DNA from 2 places in the Streptomyces sp. GS7 genome. Region 2 is predicted to be linked to the other one. Evidence: riboswitches for the same ligand, from Rfam matches in the RefSeq annotation. Region 2 holds a riboswitch; the other holds the start of a gene.
What was found. A riboswitch is a leader RNA that binds a small molecule or an ion and turns the genes downstream of it on or off. The one in region 2 is predicted to bind magnesium.

Region 1 (7,549 bases), 4.9 Mb from region 2:
CCGACCCGGTGGACCTGCCAGTGGTCTCGCCGGTGGTCTTCTCGACCGGGGCGGGCGCGTAGCCGATCCTGCCCTTCAGCGGGGAGTCCGCCGCCTCCAGGGAGCCGGCCGCCGCCGTGGAGTCGTACCACATGGCGGTCCCGCCGTGGGTGAAGTCGTTGAGGCACTCGGCGTACCCGGACTCGGCGGCGCGGGACTCGCCGTGCTTCCGGACGAGGTCGACGTAGAAGCCGGTGGCGGATGCGAAGGCGGAGGAGCTGAGTTGCGCCTCCCAGTCCTTGGTGAACCACGTTCCACCGAAGGTGTTGACGACGGTGGTGAGCGGAGCGATCAGCTCGCCCCAACCCGGCTGGCCCCGCAGGCAGATGCCCCTCATACCGGGCTGCGCGCCGTCGGCCCTGGCCGCCAGGTCAGCGACCTGCTGCCAGGTGGGATGCGCAGGCATGGTCAGCCCTTTGGCGGCGAAGACGTCCTTGCGGTACATCAGGAAGGACGACTCCCCGTAGAACGGTTCGGCGTAGAGCTTGCCGTCGTCCGCGGTCAGCGAATCCCTCATGGGCGCGAGAATGTCCGCCTGATCGAACGCCGTGTCCTTCGCCGCGCGCCCGTTCAGCGGCAGCAGCCATTGGTTCTTGGCGTAGAACGGCACCTCGTAGTTGCTGATGGTGGCGACGTCGTACATCCCGGCCGGACTGGAGAAGTCCTGGCTGATCTTCTCCCGGACGTCGTTCTCCGGCAGCACGGTGAAATTCACCTTGATGCCGGTCTGTTCGGTGAAATGCTCGGCGGTGAGCTTCTGCACCTCCAGCATCTGCGGGTTGTTCACCATCAGCACGTTGATGACGTGCTCCCCGGACGAACCACCGGTACCGCCGGCGCCGGCACACCCCGCGAGTAACGCCGCGGCCGCTAACGCCGCAACCGCACTGCGTACCCGGAGTTCTCTGCGAACGGTTCGGATCAACCTGATCGGCTCCTCTGTCCGGCCACCTGGTGGCGGCCGCCCCGGCCCTCTTCGTCTGTACGGGGTGGGAAGAGGGCCGGGGCGGCCTTGAGAAGGTCTGCCCGTTCACCCAACCACAAACGGGCAGACCAGGCCGTCCCCTTCGGGGGAGAGGGACGGAACTCGGGGCGGGGGCGACGGCGCACGGCGCGGTCGCCCCCTCTGCGGTCGCCTCTCAGCCGCGTCCCTACAGCGTCGTCCCGTCGGGCGCCGCCGGAAACGGCCGTTGAGGCGACTGTTCGGGCGGCCCCTGCGGACGATCGGGCGGCGGCGGAGGTCCTGGACCTACGTGAAGTCCGTCGGAACAAAGGCGGAGTGCATGTGGGTCAGACCGTGCGGCCGAAGTACGCGGCGATCCGGTCGAGGGCCGGCGCGTCGTCGGGGGCGGGCTCGGGCGGGGCGAACAGGCCCTTCCGGTCCCGGACTTCGTCGGGCCAGTTGCCGTACCAGCGCTCCCGGACGGCGTGGACCGCGTCCGGGTCGCCGCCGGAAGGCCCCCACCAGACGGACTTCCGGACCGTCCGGTGGGCGGGGCGGGGCGAAGTCCGTTCTCGTGCAGGCGGGTTGCCTGGGCTCGTCGGTCCTTCGCCGGTTCCGGATCGCCCGGTCAGGGTGTGGTCGGTGGGGTCCTGTCGGTGTGCAGGTGCCAGCGCAGCTCACGCACCCGGGGTTCGCGTGTCAGCTGGACGACCAGCCGTTCCAGGGCAGCGGCGGCGGGGCTGTCCGGGGTGAGCGTCAGTCGCAGGAGCACATGGACGCTGCCGTTCGGTTCGACGGTGTGCAGGCTGTGCAGCCGCGTTCCGGTGTGCGCGAACGCGAGAAAACACAGGGCCCGTACCTCTTTCTCGACGCGGCGGTCGCACACGGCCTGGAGCGCGCAGTGCGTCGGCACCGGGCGCACCACGGCCGTCGTGCGTCGGGTGCGCCGGCGAAGCCGGAGTTTCATGCGGGCACCTCCGAGCTGGTGGGTCAACAGGATGTGGCTGGTGGGTGGTTGGCTGCCGCAGTTGTCGGTGCGAGCGCCGGGCAGGCGCCGAGGGCCGCGGGGACGGGGATGGTGTCGGCCCGGTGGGGGACGGCGGTGTCCAGGTGCCAGTGCAGTTCGTGGACGGCGGGGTGCAGCCAGACAAGGGCGATCAGTTGGCCCAGTGGCGCCGTGACGGGTCCGGTGGTCGTGAAGTGCGCCTCCAGGAGTACGGCGTCCGGCTCGGCGGTCAGCACGCGGGTCTCGCCGGCCTCCACTTCATGGGATTGGAGGGCCTGGGTGAGCCAGGCCCTGACGTGAGGTTCCGCGTCCGGGTCGCAGCGGGTGTGGACGGTCGCCAGGACGGTGGGGTCGGTGGCGGATGGCGGGGTGCGGTCGATGAGTCGTTGGACGCTGGCACGCAGCAGGGCGTTCGGAAAGGCCATGGCGGCGCCTCCTCTCCGTCGTGGGGTGTGGTTGTGGGGTGGCCATGGTCGGGCCGCCTGGTGCGGGGCCGTTGAACTGCTTCCGGCCGTGTCGGTCCTGGTCGGCCATGGAAACCTCCCGGCTCTCCCGGTGAGGGAGGTCGGGGTACGCCGTGTCGCCCCCTTCGAGCGCGCAGCACGGCGACCCGGGACGGCCGGTGGCCGTACGGGTGCCTGGGCAGGGTGGGGGAAGCGCAGGAGAGGTGGTTACCGCGTACCGGAGGTCGGAGAAGACATGCGGATACGGGGCCGACTGTGGCCCGGACTACTGCAATGGCCGTCCATGTCTCTCGCCTCCTCCCGGCCGGGGCGCACGCGGGCGCCGAACGGACGCGGCAAAGAGCGCACCGGTCATCCGACCGGTTCACCCCAACTCGTCAGAGCTTTGGCACTCCACGGCGTAATCCCCGTACCGGGGAAGCCACTTGGGGTCACCCCTTAGGCCGGGGAGACCTGTCCTGAACCTGGGCGTCTCTCGACGTCGTGGGGTCAGTGGCCTGTGTCCGTGAAGACGCCTCACCGAACGAGGTGCCTCACATTCTTCGAACACTCAGAGCCTACCGGCATACTTGCGTGAGAACGCAACTGCTTGACGCGACTTTGACGACAGCCTTGACAAATGCGCCATGGCATCCTCACACAGGGCCCAACCTCCGACCTTGCCCAATCCTGACGGAACTCGGGCTCTGGTAGCGGGTGTTGTGGGTAGAGAGCGCAGTGCGGGCGGAGCAGGGGCGCAACCGAGGGGGCGCCGCAGTCCGCCGACTCGGCGTTCCGGGGCCGGCGTCGGCCGGCCGCCTGCTCCTACGGCCCGCTTCGGCCGCCGCCCCCGTCGTGGCCGGAACACCGACCGGGGCACCGCCCCTCGAAGGATGGCAGGCCATGACGCTCTACCAGCACGTGCCGCACCCGCACATCGCTTCACGGCACGCCCACGGCCCGGTGAAGGTCAGCGATCAGCTTCCCCAGGACAATGCGCTCACCCGGTTCAACACCAGGATCGCGATCGTGATCACGCGGGCCGTCGGCAGCATGTGGTGTGCCTACGCGTTCGCGCTGTTCGACCTGATCAGCCTGCCGGACGCGATCAGGGCCGGGGCGTCGGCCATCGTGGCCTGGGTGGCGCAGACGTTCCTGCAACTGGTCCTGTTGTCCGTCATCATGGTCGGCCAGAACGTGCAGGCCGCCGCCTCGGACCGGCGCTCCGAAGCGACCTTCCACGATGCGAGCGCGACCCTGCACGAGGTGGCCCACCTGCAAAGCCACCTTGCCGCACAGGACGTGCTGCTGACCCGGATCGCCGAGAAGGTCGGCCTGGAACCGGTACCGGTCATCGATGCCGCCCCCGGTAGTGAGCCGGGGGGAGAGGACCCGGACGACTGACGGGACGTCCTGCCGCGGTCCCTGGCACGCCGGGGTCGGTCCGCGGCTTGTCGTCGGCCCATCCGGCCCGCGCTCCACAGGCTGTCACCGCCGGTGCGGTGACGTCGTCGGTCGGTGTCTCGACGTGGGCCTGCTCAGTCCCCGGCCTCCGCGAGTCGGCGCAGCAGCGGCTCGACCTCGATGAGCCGGCGGATCTCGTCCGGCCGGAGCGCGGTGAGGCGCCGCGCGAGCACCTGTGCCTCACCGCGGGCGACGTCCGCCAGCGCCGCCGTGCCCTGCTCGGTGAGCAGGACCCGGCTGGCGCGCCGGTCCTTCGGGTCGGCCTCCCGGCGTACCAGGCCCGCCGACTCCAGGCCGAGGACCGCGGCGGTGACGGTCGGCTGGGAGCAGGGCACCCACTGCGCGATCTCCCCGATCCGGGACGGTCCGCGCTGGGTCAGCAGCGCCAGTACGGCGATGTGGGTCAGCTGGACGCCGCCCGCGGTGGCGGATCTGCGCAGGCTCCGGGTGAGCCGGTGCAGCGAGATCACCAGTTGCAGCGCCGCGTCGTCACCGATCGTCATCGCTCACCCATCGCCTCCGTACCGTACCGATTCCGCGCCGGATCCCTGCTCAGGGCCGTCGTGGATCAGGAGAGCGTAATGGCGGGGGAATACATCTCCAACCACAGGGCCAGGTCCAGGGTCCGTTCGAGGCCGCGCCGTGACGCCTGGGTGATCTGCGGCGCCTCGTGGTCCGCCGCGCGCTTGAGCCAGTCGCGGTCGACGAGGTCGAAGACCTGGTGCGAGGGGCGCGCCAGCAGGTCCTTGGCATGCTGCTGGAGCGCGACCGCGTACTGCGGGTCCTGCGTGGAGGGTACGGGCTCTTCACCCTGTCGTACACCGATCGCGGCAGCACGTCGGCGGTGGCCTCGCGCAGCAGGCTCTTCTCCCGTCCGTCGAAGGACTTCAGGGACCACGGGGTGTTGTAGACGTACTCGACCAGGCGGTGGTCGCAGAACGGGACCCGCACCTCCAGCCCGACGGCCATGCTCGCCCGGTCCTTGCGGTCCAGGAGGATCCGGACGAAGCGCGTCAGGTGCAGGTAGCAGATCTTCCGCATCCGGAACTCGAAGTCGCTCTCTCCGTCGAGCCGTTCGACGTCCTTGACGGCGCGGTCGTAGCCGTCCTGGATGTAGGTGCCGAGGTCGAGGGCGCCGGTGACGTCGGAGGTGAGGATGTTCCCGTCGTCGCCGAAGTGCTGGGCGAAGCGGACGAGCCAGGGGAAGGTGTCGGCCGTGCGGGCCTCCTCGTCGAAGAACTGCTTGTACCCGCCGAAGACCTCGTCGGCCGACTCGCCGGACAGCGCCACCGTCGAGTGCTCCCGGATGGCCTTGAACAGCAGGTAGAGGGAGGCGTCCATGTCGCCGAAACCCATCGGGAGGTCGCGGGCGCGCAGCACCTTCGCGCGGACGTCGAGGTCGGCCAGGGCGGCGGAGTCCAGCACGATGTCCTGGTGCCGGGTCCCGGCGAGCCGGGCCACGTCGTGCACATAAGGCGTGTCCGGTGTGGCGCGCAGGTCGTCGGCGACGAAGTTCTCCGTCTGGCCGACGAAGTCGACGGCGAAGCTCCGCACCGTCTCGCCCACGTCGGCCAGTTGACGTGCCGCCAGTGCGGTCATCGCGGAGGAGTCCAGCCCACCCGACAGCAGGGTGCAGCGCGGCACGTCGGAGACCAGCTGGCGTCGGACGATGTCGTCGAGCAGCGTACGGACGTGCCCGACCGAGGTCTCGCGGTCGTCCTGGTGCGCCCGGGTCCGCAGCGACCAGTAGACGTGCCGGCGCAGCCCGTCGGCGTCGACGGTGACCACGGTGCCCGGCTCGACCTCGTGCATCCCGTCCCACACGGCGTGCCCGGGCGTCTTGACGAAGGCGAACAGTTCGCGCAGGCCGTCCAGCCCGACCCGCCGCTCGGCGAGCGGGTTGGCGAGGATGGCCTTGGGCTCGGAGCCGAACAGCACGCCGTCGGCCGTGGGGTAGTAGTAGAACGGCTTGATGCCCATCCGGTCGCGGATCATCACCAGCCGCCGGCGCTGCTCGTCCCAGACGGCGAACGCGAACATCCCGTTGAGGTGTTCGGCGACCGCTTCGCCCCACTCCAGATAGCCGTGCAGCACCACTTCGGTGTCGGAGTCGGTGGTGAAGCGGTGGCCCCTGCCCGCCAGTTCGCCGCGCAGCTCGCCGAAGTTGTAGGTCTCACCGGAGTAGACGATGACGACCTGGCTGCCGTCGGGGCGCTCGGCGGTCATCGGCTGACGCCCGCCGGGCAGATCGATGATGGCCAGGCGCCGGTGGCCGAGTGCGGCGGGCCCCTGTACCCAGGTGCCGCGGTCGTCGGGACCGCGGCAGGCCATCGTCTCGGTCATCGCGTCCACGGTCGCCTGCTCGGAGCGCAGGTCGCGGTCGAAGGAAATCCAGCCGGTGATGCCGCACATGCCATGTCCTCCTGCTCCGAACCCTGGGGCCGCCGATGCAGCGGGCCGGCGCGAGACGCCGCGGCAGCCGGGGCCGGGAGGGGCGGGCGCCGCCGATGAGTGGTCGCCCGACCCGCTCCACCAGAGTCTGTTGTATCGAGCACCTATGTAAAAAGAGTGCGCCTCGGAGGCCGGTCGCGTCAACCGGGGCGTCACACAGGACGGGGCGTACACGGACGCGCCGCGGCGTGCGACACAGGGGAGGCGACAGCCGGCGCACCCGCTCTGACCTGCGGATTCACGGTGGGAGAGAGCGCCGGGCGGCCCGGACCGCGGGCGGACCGGCCCCACGGGAACGGGGGAGACGTTTTACCGGGAGGCAGCGTGCCGCCGGTGCCTGGCAGCGTCAGGACGGCAAGGGACCGCATGACGGCCCCCCCGCCGCCCCCACCCTCCGTCATCAGCCGCGACAGCCCCTGACCGGTCCCCGAAGCCGTCCCGGGCGCCGCCTGCTCCGACACGTCGCTGTCCCTCCCCGGCCACGCACTCCCCCCCTCGGGCATCGGGACATCGGCCATCGGCACCGCGGGCATCCGCCGAGGTCACGCGCCACCGGCAGGGCGACCCCGGCATCGCACCCGGGCCGCCGGAACGGCCGTTGCGCGCGCCGTCAGGTGGCTTCGTACGCCGCGCCGGCGACCGCGAGGTCCTCCCAGGCCATGCCGACGCTCTTGAAGAGGCGAGGGCGGTCCGGGTCCGCAGAGGCGGCTCCGGCGGCCAGGTCGGCGAGCGTCACCAGTGCCTCCGGGGTGAGCCGGCCGCTCTCCAGTTCCGGGATGAGGTCACCGGCTTCGCGGGCCGCGGCGGCCCGGGACTCGACCACGACGGTGCTGCCCAGGACGGTGCTGCCGTCCACCTCGCGGCTGCCGCGCTCGTGGGAGCCGACCGCGGTCACCGTGGCGTGCGGCGGGAGCAGGGAGCCGTCGAACAGCGGGGTGCGGGCGGTGGTGCAGCAGGCCACGAGATCGGCGCCGGCGACCGCGGACGGGGCACCGGCCTCGACGGTGAGGCCGGTGCCCCGGCGGGCCGCCTCGACGAACCGCTCGACGTGCGCGGGGGTGCGTCCCACGACGGTCACGTGGGTGAGCGGACGCACCGCGCGCAGCGCGTCCAGGTGGCCGCGAGCCTGCGGACCGGTGCCGAACACCACCAGGCGCCCGGCCTCGGGGACGGCGAGCAGGTCGGCGGCGAGGGCCGAGACGG
Region 2 (7,549 bases):
GGGGCCCGGGGCAGCTCCACAGCCGCGGGTGTGTGAGGTGACTGCCGTACGAGCCAGGTTCTGCTGCGTCCCCGCGGTGCGGGCACGGGCGTTCGGTCATGGTGGACACGGTTAGCCGTGCGCTGGTTCAGTGCCATGTCGGTTCCTGTCAGGTCGGTGTGTTGACGACAGCCGTGGTCGGAAGGTCGGGCGCCGAGGGCGGAGCCGTCGTGGGCGCCGGTACGGCGCGGCGGGCAGCGGGCTCCAGCCGGAGGGACGAGCCGGATCGGGCGAGGGCGTCATGACGTCTCCAGGGCGGGGACGTGCATGCGGACTCATTCCCCATGCGGTGCGCGTGGGGCCGTTAGTGCCAGGTGGCTTCGAGGCGGCGTCGGCCGTCGGGGCCGGTGACGGTGTGCCAGTGGGCGTGCGGGCGAGCGGGCCGCTGCTGGTCGGTGGCCCTGGTGACGGACGCTGGGCTGGGGAGCGTGCGCAGGACGGGGCTGTCGAGGGGGCTGTCGGCGATGCGCCGTACCACTGTGGCGACCAGGCCGAGGAGGGCGCGGCCGGTGTTCCGGCTTCGGGCGGAGGGGCGGTGGATGGCGGGGCGGTGGATGTGGACTGCGGTGAAGACGGACATGCGGGAGTCACCTCCGTTGAGCGGCGCGGTCGGCGGCGGGCAGGCGTGGCCGAGGGCGGGCGAACGATTCAGTGGTGTGCGGGCTTCAGCGCCCGCGCGGCGCTAGGGCCGAGTCAGGCGTGGACGGCCAGGGTGGCGGCTTCGGCGATGCGCTCGGCCGCGGGCAGTGGCAGGTCGGTGAAGCGGGCGAGCCAGTGGGCGTCGTGACCCTGCCGGGCGAGGACGTAAGCCAGGTGCACGCGTGGCTCGTACGTGACGTGCGGGCCCCGGGGCCCGGGGCAGGTGCTGGGTCCGTCGAGCAGGTAGTCCCACTCAGCGCCGTCATACAGGGCCAGCTGCACGCGCGGACAGACATGGCCGGTGGGCTGCGGAGCGGTCCGGTTGTCGGTGGCGTGGCGGTGCCGGCGGGCCGGTGCGGTGAGTTTGGTGAGGTGCGGGAGAAGGCGCATCGGTGGCCTCCCTTCTCCGTGAGGGGTTGGTGGGGTGGCGGCGGGCGGGGAGGTCCCGCCACCACCCGGGAGGGAGTGGTCAGTTGCCGAGGGCGACCTGGACGATCTTGATGACGACCAGGACCATCGCGATCAGCAGGTAGGTGCGCAGGGCGCCCATGCCGATCTTGCGGCCGGTGGACATGACCGGCCGGGTCAGTGTCTCCAGTGGCGGCATCCGCCAGTTGTCGCGGCCGGTGCGGTCGATGGGGTCTTCCTTGGTGGCGGTGCGCCGGCGGGTGAAGGCGTAGCCGGCGGCCAGCACCCCGGCGACACCGCAGCCGGCCATGATGTCCAGGATCATGTTGGAGCTGATGTCCGGGAAGAGCACCGAAGCTGTCAGGATGATCGACAGCGACACCAGAACACCGACGACCGCCGCCGTGAAGGCGTTGGTCTTCGGTCCGTTCACCCAGGGGCCGAGGACCTGCTTGTCGTTGCAGAGCAGCAGCAGGAAGACCGAGGCGGAGGGCAGCAGGACCCCGGCGAGCGTCTGCACGCCCTGGGTGAGCAGGCCGAGCGGGGAGCCGGGGATCAGCACGATGGTGGCCGCGGCGGCGACCAGGCCGGCGTAGACGGCGTAGAAGCCCTTCGCGCCCTTGATGCCCCGGTGCAGGGAGTGCTTCATCCCGAACACGTCGCCGATGGCGTACGCGGTGGACAGCGACACCGCGAACGCGCCGATGATCGAGGCGTCCAGCAGGGCGATCGCGAAGAGGACGCCGGCGACCTTGCCGGCCTTGGCCTCGATGCCGGTGATCAGGCCCGCGGTGTCAGTGAAGTTGCCAAAGCCCTTGGTGCCGGCGAAGGCGGCGGCGACCAGGCCCATCATGGCGGCGGCGCCGATGACGACGATGGCGATGCCGATCCACAGGTCGGCCTTCTCGTACTTCATGAAGCGCGGGGTGATGCGCTTGTCGATGACGTAGGACTGCTGGAAGAACAGCTGCCACGGGGCGACGGTGGTGCCCACGATGCCGATGATCAGCAGCATGACGGTGGCCAGCTCACCGGATCCGCCGGGGATGACCGGGACCACGAAGTCGTGCGCCATCTGCGACGTCTTGGGGTGGATCATGAAGTAGAGGGGGACCAGGAGCAGCGAGGCGGCGCACAGGGCGACGGCGATCCGCTCGAAGCGGCGGAAGGAGCCGGTGAACGCGGAGGCGATGATGATGGCGGCGGCCAGGATCACCGAGGCGGCCTTCGGCAGGCCCAGATAGTCGGCGGCCATCGTGATGCCGATGAACTCGGTGACCAGGGTCAGCGCGTTGAGCAGGAACAGGTCGATGACACTGAACGCGCCCCAGAACTTCCCGAACCGCTCCAGGATGAGGCGGGCGTGGCCGACGCCGGTGACGGCGCCGAGGCGCAGCACCATCTCCTGGTTGACGTACAGGACGGGGATGAGCAGGAGCAGGGTCCACAGCAGCTGGGTGCTGTAGTTCTGGCCGGCCTGGCCGTAGGTGGCGAAGGCGCCGGCGTCGTTGTCGCCGACCATCACGATCAGGCCGGGCCCGACTATCGCCAGCAGAGTCTTGAACTTCGCGGACAGGCCCCGGCGCTCGCCGTTGTCGTCCTGCTTGATGGTGCCGAGCGCGCCACGGATGTCGCCCACGTGCGCGTCGTCCAGCACAGCGGTGCGCTGCGCGGGAATCGATGGGGTGGTGGTGAGGTTGGTCATGGAAGCCTCCCGGGTCCCCCGGCGGGGGAGGTTGGGGTACGCAGCAGCGATCTCCCCTGCGAGCGCGCAGCACAGCGACCCGGGACGGCCGGTGGCCGTACGGGTGCCTAGGCAGGGTGGGGGAGCGCGCAGAGGAGGTGGTTACCGCGTACCGGAGGTCGGAGAAGACATACGGATGCGGGGCCTACTGTGGCCCGGACTACTGCAACTGCTATCCATGTCTCTCGCCTCCTTGCGGCCGTGGCGCACGCGGGCGCCGAGCGGACACGGCAAGGAGCGGACCAGTCCGTACGACTGGTTCACCCCAACTCGTCAGAGCTTTGGCACTGCACGGCGTAATCCCCTTGCGGGGGCAGCCACTTGGGATCACCCCTTAAGTCGGGGAGATCTGTCCTGAACCTGGGCGTCTCTCGACGTCGTCGGGTCAGTGGCCTATGTCCGTGCAGACGCCTCACCGAACGAGGTGCCTTCTTTCAAACCTCGAAGAGTCTGGCTCATACTTGCGCATTACCGCAACTGCTTGACTCGTTCTTGACTTTCCGTTCCCCGGTACGACACCTTCCGCGGGGCTGTTCCGGCTGGGTGCGGTGCAGCACGGGACCGATGGTCTGCACCGGAAATCCGTCGAGGTCTCGGAGGTGAACCAGGCGTCGCCCATGCCTTCTGCGGACAGCAGGCTGCCTACCATGAGCCGGTCGCGGGCAGGGGGGCAGACCGGGCAGACCGAGGGCCATCCATTCGAGTAGCGCGGGCGGCAGCGTACGAGGGGCATGTCGAGCGCCCTCCGGCTTCACCCGGTGCGTCTGCCGCCCGCTCCGTGCCGCTTCCTGTGGTGCGCTGCCGTAGGGCTCGGGGCGACGGGTGTCCAGACTGTCCATGTGTCGATGGTGGCCAGGTCCAGATGGGCGTCGTGGGCGATGTCCTGGTGCCGCATGCCGGCGCGGTGCGCGGCGAGCACGGCCTGGCGTAGAGCGTCCGCGCGGGCCGCAAGCCCGGCGCGTAGCGTCTCGGCGCCGGCGGAGGTGAGGGCGGGGGCGTCTTCGGCGAGTCGGTGAGCGGCCTGGCGTACGGCGCGGCGTACGGGCGGCAGGCGGGGGTCGTCCGCGGGAATACCGCCGTGTGGTGCCAAGGTCGGATGGGTGCGGTCGCGTCGGGGTGTCGCGTCGGTCAGCAGCCGGACGACGGCGATGGGCAGGTGGAGGTGGCGGGCGATGACACGAGCCTCGTAGTCGAGGAGGGCGAGGGTCCAGGCGGCGTAGAGGCGGCGGAGGTCCGGCGCGTTCGGCCGGTTCAGAAGCGGGCGGACGGCGTCCATGGGGAAGCTTTCCAGGGCGTGGCTGCTGAGCCAGCCCTCTGCGCTGGGCGGCTGCGGCTGCCGGGAGCGGGCACCCACACGGCGGAGCCGTATCAAGAGCAGGACGGCGATGGCGGTGCCGGCCAGGACGCCCAGGAGCACCGGCCGGACACCGGCGGGGGCGAGGGCCAGCGCCAAGGTCTCCAGCAGGACCAGAATGGCGAACGTAACGGTCAACGATTCAGCGGCGGGGCCGTGCAATCGACGGTTCATACCGCACCCCTCCTGTCCGTGCCTGTGACCGCTCGGTTCGGGAACCGGACGTGCCGGCGGTCACGCGCGAAGGGAATTCCCCACAGCAAAAAGCCTATCGAACGCACGTCCCCCTTGCGTGAATACGCAAGGGGGCATAGCGCTGGGCGGCGTCCTCCATGCAGGCCAAAGCCGGCTCCGAAGAACCCTGCGTAGGGACCGGTTCCAAGGAACCGCATCACTGAACGGAGGCAGCCATACGTGAAGCCCCTCCCGGTCAGCGCCGCCCTGTCAGCAGCCGTGGACGGATCGGCGGCTTTCCCCCGGGTGGCTTCGTTCATGGCGTGCGTTCATGACGCGGTTCGGGCAGCAGGCAGCGATCCACGGACGTGGAAATGTTCAAGGCCCCTGACGGCTTCGAGGTGTCGTGTGACCCTGAATCTCGGCTGCGGACGCGGTCGCGACAGGAACTCAGTCGTGGGGCGGCAGGTGGCCGATCTGATGGTCCGCGACGTTCAGCGCCTCGTCGACCAACCGGCGCAGGTGCCCGTGCCGCAGGGCGTACACCACGCGGCGCCCCTCCTTGCGGGTGGCTACCAGGCCGGCCAGTCGCAGCCGTGCCAGGTGCTGGCTGACCGAGGTCCGCGCCGCCGTGGTCGCCGCGGTCAGCGTCGTGACGTCGGCTTCTCCCTCGCCGAGCCGCCGCAGCAGGGCCAGGCGGGTGCGGTCGGCGAGCAGGCCGAGCACGTCCACGGCCACAGCCAGGCGCTCGCCGTCGTCTGGCTGTTGCGAGGCATGCGCACCTGATAGATGCATGCGTGCGTTCATGTGCACATAATGGTGTGGCAGCAGTCCCGCCGTCCAGTCCGCCACCGGCGAAAGGCGCAAGCGTGAGCGAGCACCCCCACACCCACGAGTCGCCTGATCACCACCACGGCCACGGTGCGCACCACCACCCGCACCCCACCGCCGTCCGCCACGATCACGGTGACCACCGGCACGACCACGACCGTAACCATGATCACGTGCACGGGGAGGGCCGGTGGGCCAGTTTCCGACACCAGCTTGCGCACGTGGTCACTCCGCACAGCCACGAGGCGATGGACAAGGTCGACTCGGCCATGGAGACCTCCCGCGAGGGCATGCGCACCCTGTGGCTCTCCTTGGGCATCCTCGGGCTGACCACGGTCATCCAGGCGATGATCGTGGCGATATCCGGTTCGGTGGCGCTGCTGGGCGACACCATCCACAACGCCGCCGACGCGCTGACCGCCGTCCCGCTCGGCATCGCGTTCGTCGTGGGCCGCCGGGCGGCGAACCGCCGCTACACCTACGGCTACGGCCGAGCCGAGGACCTGGCCGGCATCGCCATCGTCCTGACCATCGCCGCGTCCTCCGCGCTCGCCGCCTACGAGGCCATAGACCGGCTGCTGCACCCACGAGACGTCACCCACCTGTGGGCGGTGGCCCTCGCCGCCCTGGTCGGCTTCATCGGCAACGAGTGGGTGGCCGGCTACCGCATCCGCACGGGCCGCAAGATCGGCTCCGCCGCACTGGTCGCCGACGGCCTGCACGCCCGCACCGACGGCTTCACCTCCCTGGCCGTGCTCCTGGGAGCCGGCGGTGTCGCCCTCGGTTGGCGCTGGGCGGACCCTGCGGTCGGCCTCCTGATCACCGTCGCGATCCTCATGGTGCTCAAAGGCGCCGCCCGCGAGGTCTACCGTCGCTTGATGGACTCCGTCGACCCCCACCTCGTCGACACCGCCGAGACCACACTCCGCGACATCAACGGCGTCCTGGGCACCGGGCAGGTCCGCATGCGGTGGATCGGCCATGCCCTGCGGGCCGAGGCCGACATCGTCGTCGATCCCCACCTGACCGTCGTCCAGGCCCATGAAGTCGCCGTCGCCGCCGAGCATGCCCTCATCCACGCCGTCCCACGCCTGACCGCCGCCACCGTCCACACCGACCACCTGACGGACGGCACCGACCCACACGCCGCCCTCAGCCACCACGCCGGCCGCTGAAAGGAGAGGTCACGGCGGTGGCGAAGTCGGCTGTGACGGCTGACGGGGTAGCCGCCACGTGACCGCCAGCCTCCTGGCCCGTGCGGTCGGAACCGGACATGATGCCGCCGTTCACGACGAGCGACCTGCAGAAACGAGCCCTCTCGGCGACACCCGGCTACCGCCGTGGTGCTCTCCCGTGCCCCCACCCGGTGAAGAAGTCCCGGAACCGGCGGTGGGACGCCTCGTCCGCAGGGTAATCGGCCTCGTCCGGGTGGCCGATCACCGTCCAGCTCACTGCGGAGACCGCGGGCTCCAACGACAGTCGACTGACAGCCGCTTCAAGAAGGGAGTCATCACGACGCTCGGTGGTGAGTTCCGCGGCGACGGTGACCTTCCCTTCCTCCGCGTCGCGGCTGAACACCGAGCGCAGCCGGAAGCCAGGCTGGGCGACGGCCTGGACGATCAGGGCTCTGATGTGTGCCTCCTCCGGCTCGGTGCACACCGCCTCGAAGTAGTAGTCGGTGGCGACCTCGGCGCCGCCGCGCGGCTCCCGGTCCAGGCGCCGGCCCAGCGGCCGCAGCAGCAGGTTGGCACCCACCACCGCAAGTGTGCCGAGCCCCGCCAGGACGTACAGCCCCGTGCCGGCCAGGGCGCCGACAGCAGCCGAACACCACAGTGTGGCCGCGGTGTTGAGTCCGCGCACGCTCAGCCCGTCGCGGATGATGACACCGGCTCCCAGGAAGCCGATGCCGGAGACGATCTGGGCCGCGACCCGTGAGCCGTCGTATCCGACGGTACTGGTGGCCTGCGTAAAGCCGTAGTTGGACAGCAGGACGAAGAGCGCCGACCCGGCGGCCACCAGCGCGTTCGTCCGCAGCCCAGCCATCCGAGCCCGCCACTGCCGCTCCAAGCCGATGGCAGCGCCGAAGCCGAGCCCGGCAGCAATGTTGTCCACCATCTGCCACTCGTTGACGATGACCATGATCCGTTCCCCTCGTCCTTGATCCCTTTCCCGTGTCGGCTCCTGTATCGGCGACTCACCGCCAGGTGCTGAACCGACCGATGCACCCTGGGCTCGTTTCCGCAGACCGCAGGGGTGTCCGTCCACGGCGCCGCGGTTGCGCAGGCGGGTGGCGTTGGCGTCGCGGGGAGGAGCACCGTGGGTCGACATCGGGGCGAACCTCGCCGGTACGTTGCGCCCGG

Region 1: it holds a riboswitch for magnesium, as region 2 does, so the genes downstream of both, GR130_RS17235 (hypothetical protein) here and GR130_RS38665 (NRAMP family divalent metal transporter) in region 2, are expected to answer to the same signal.

Annotation. Positions count from the first base shown of each region.
Region 1 covers NZ_CP047146.1:3,918,413-3,925,961, forward strand. Annotated here, with positions in the region: gene GR130_RS17225 (ABC transporter substrate-binding protein) at 1-964, opposite strand, end outside; gene GR130_RS17230 (hypothetical protein) at 1,611-1,949, opposite strand; gene GR130_RS17235 (hypothetical protein) at 1,973-2,413, opposite strand; M-box (ykoK) riboswitch at 2,814-2,987, opposite strand; gene GR130_RS17240 (DUF1003 domain-containing protein) at 3,335-3,835, shown strand; gene GR130_RS17245 (MarR family winged helix-turn-helix transcriptional regulator) at 3,970-4,398, opposite strand; partial or broken gene asnB (asparagine synthase (glutamine-hydrolyzing)) at 4,464-6,307, opposite strand; gene GR130_RS17255 (ornithine cyclodeaminase family protein) at 6,957-7,549, opposite strand, start outside.
Region 2 covers NZ_CP047146.1:8,853,028-8,860,576, forward strand. Annotated here, with positions in the region: gene GR130_RS38650 (winged helix-turn-helix domain-containing protein) at 1-20, opposite strand, end outside; gene GR130_RS38655 (hypothetical protein) at 344-619, opposite strand; gene GR130_RS38660 (hypothetical protein) at 733-1,068, opposite strand; gene GR130_RS38665 (NRAMP family divalent metal transporter) at 1,148-2,791, opposite strand; M-box (ykoK) riboswitch at 3,088-3,261, opposite strand; gene GR130_RS38670 (hypothetical protein) at 3,582-4,358, opposite strand; gene GR130_RS38675 (metalloregulator ArsR/SmtB family transcription factor) at 4,809-5,165, opposite strand; gene GR130_RS38680 (cation diffusion facilitator family transporter) at 5,228-6,364, shown strand; gene GR130_RS38685 (MgtC/SapB family protein) at 6,522-7,328, opposite strand.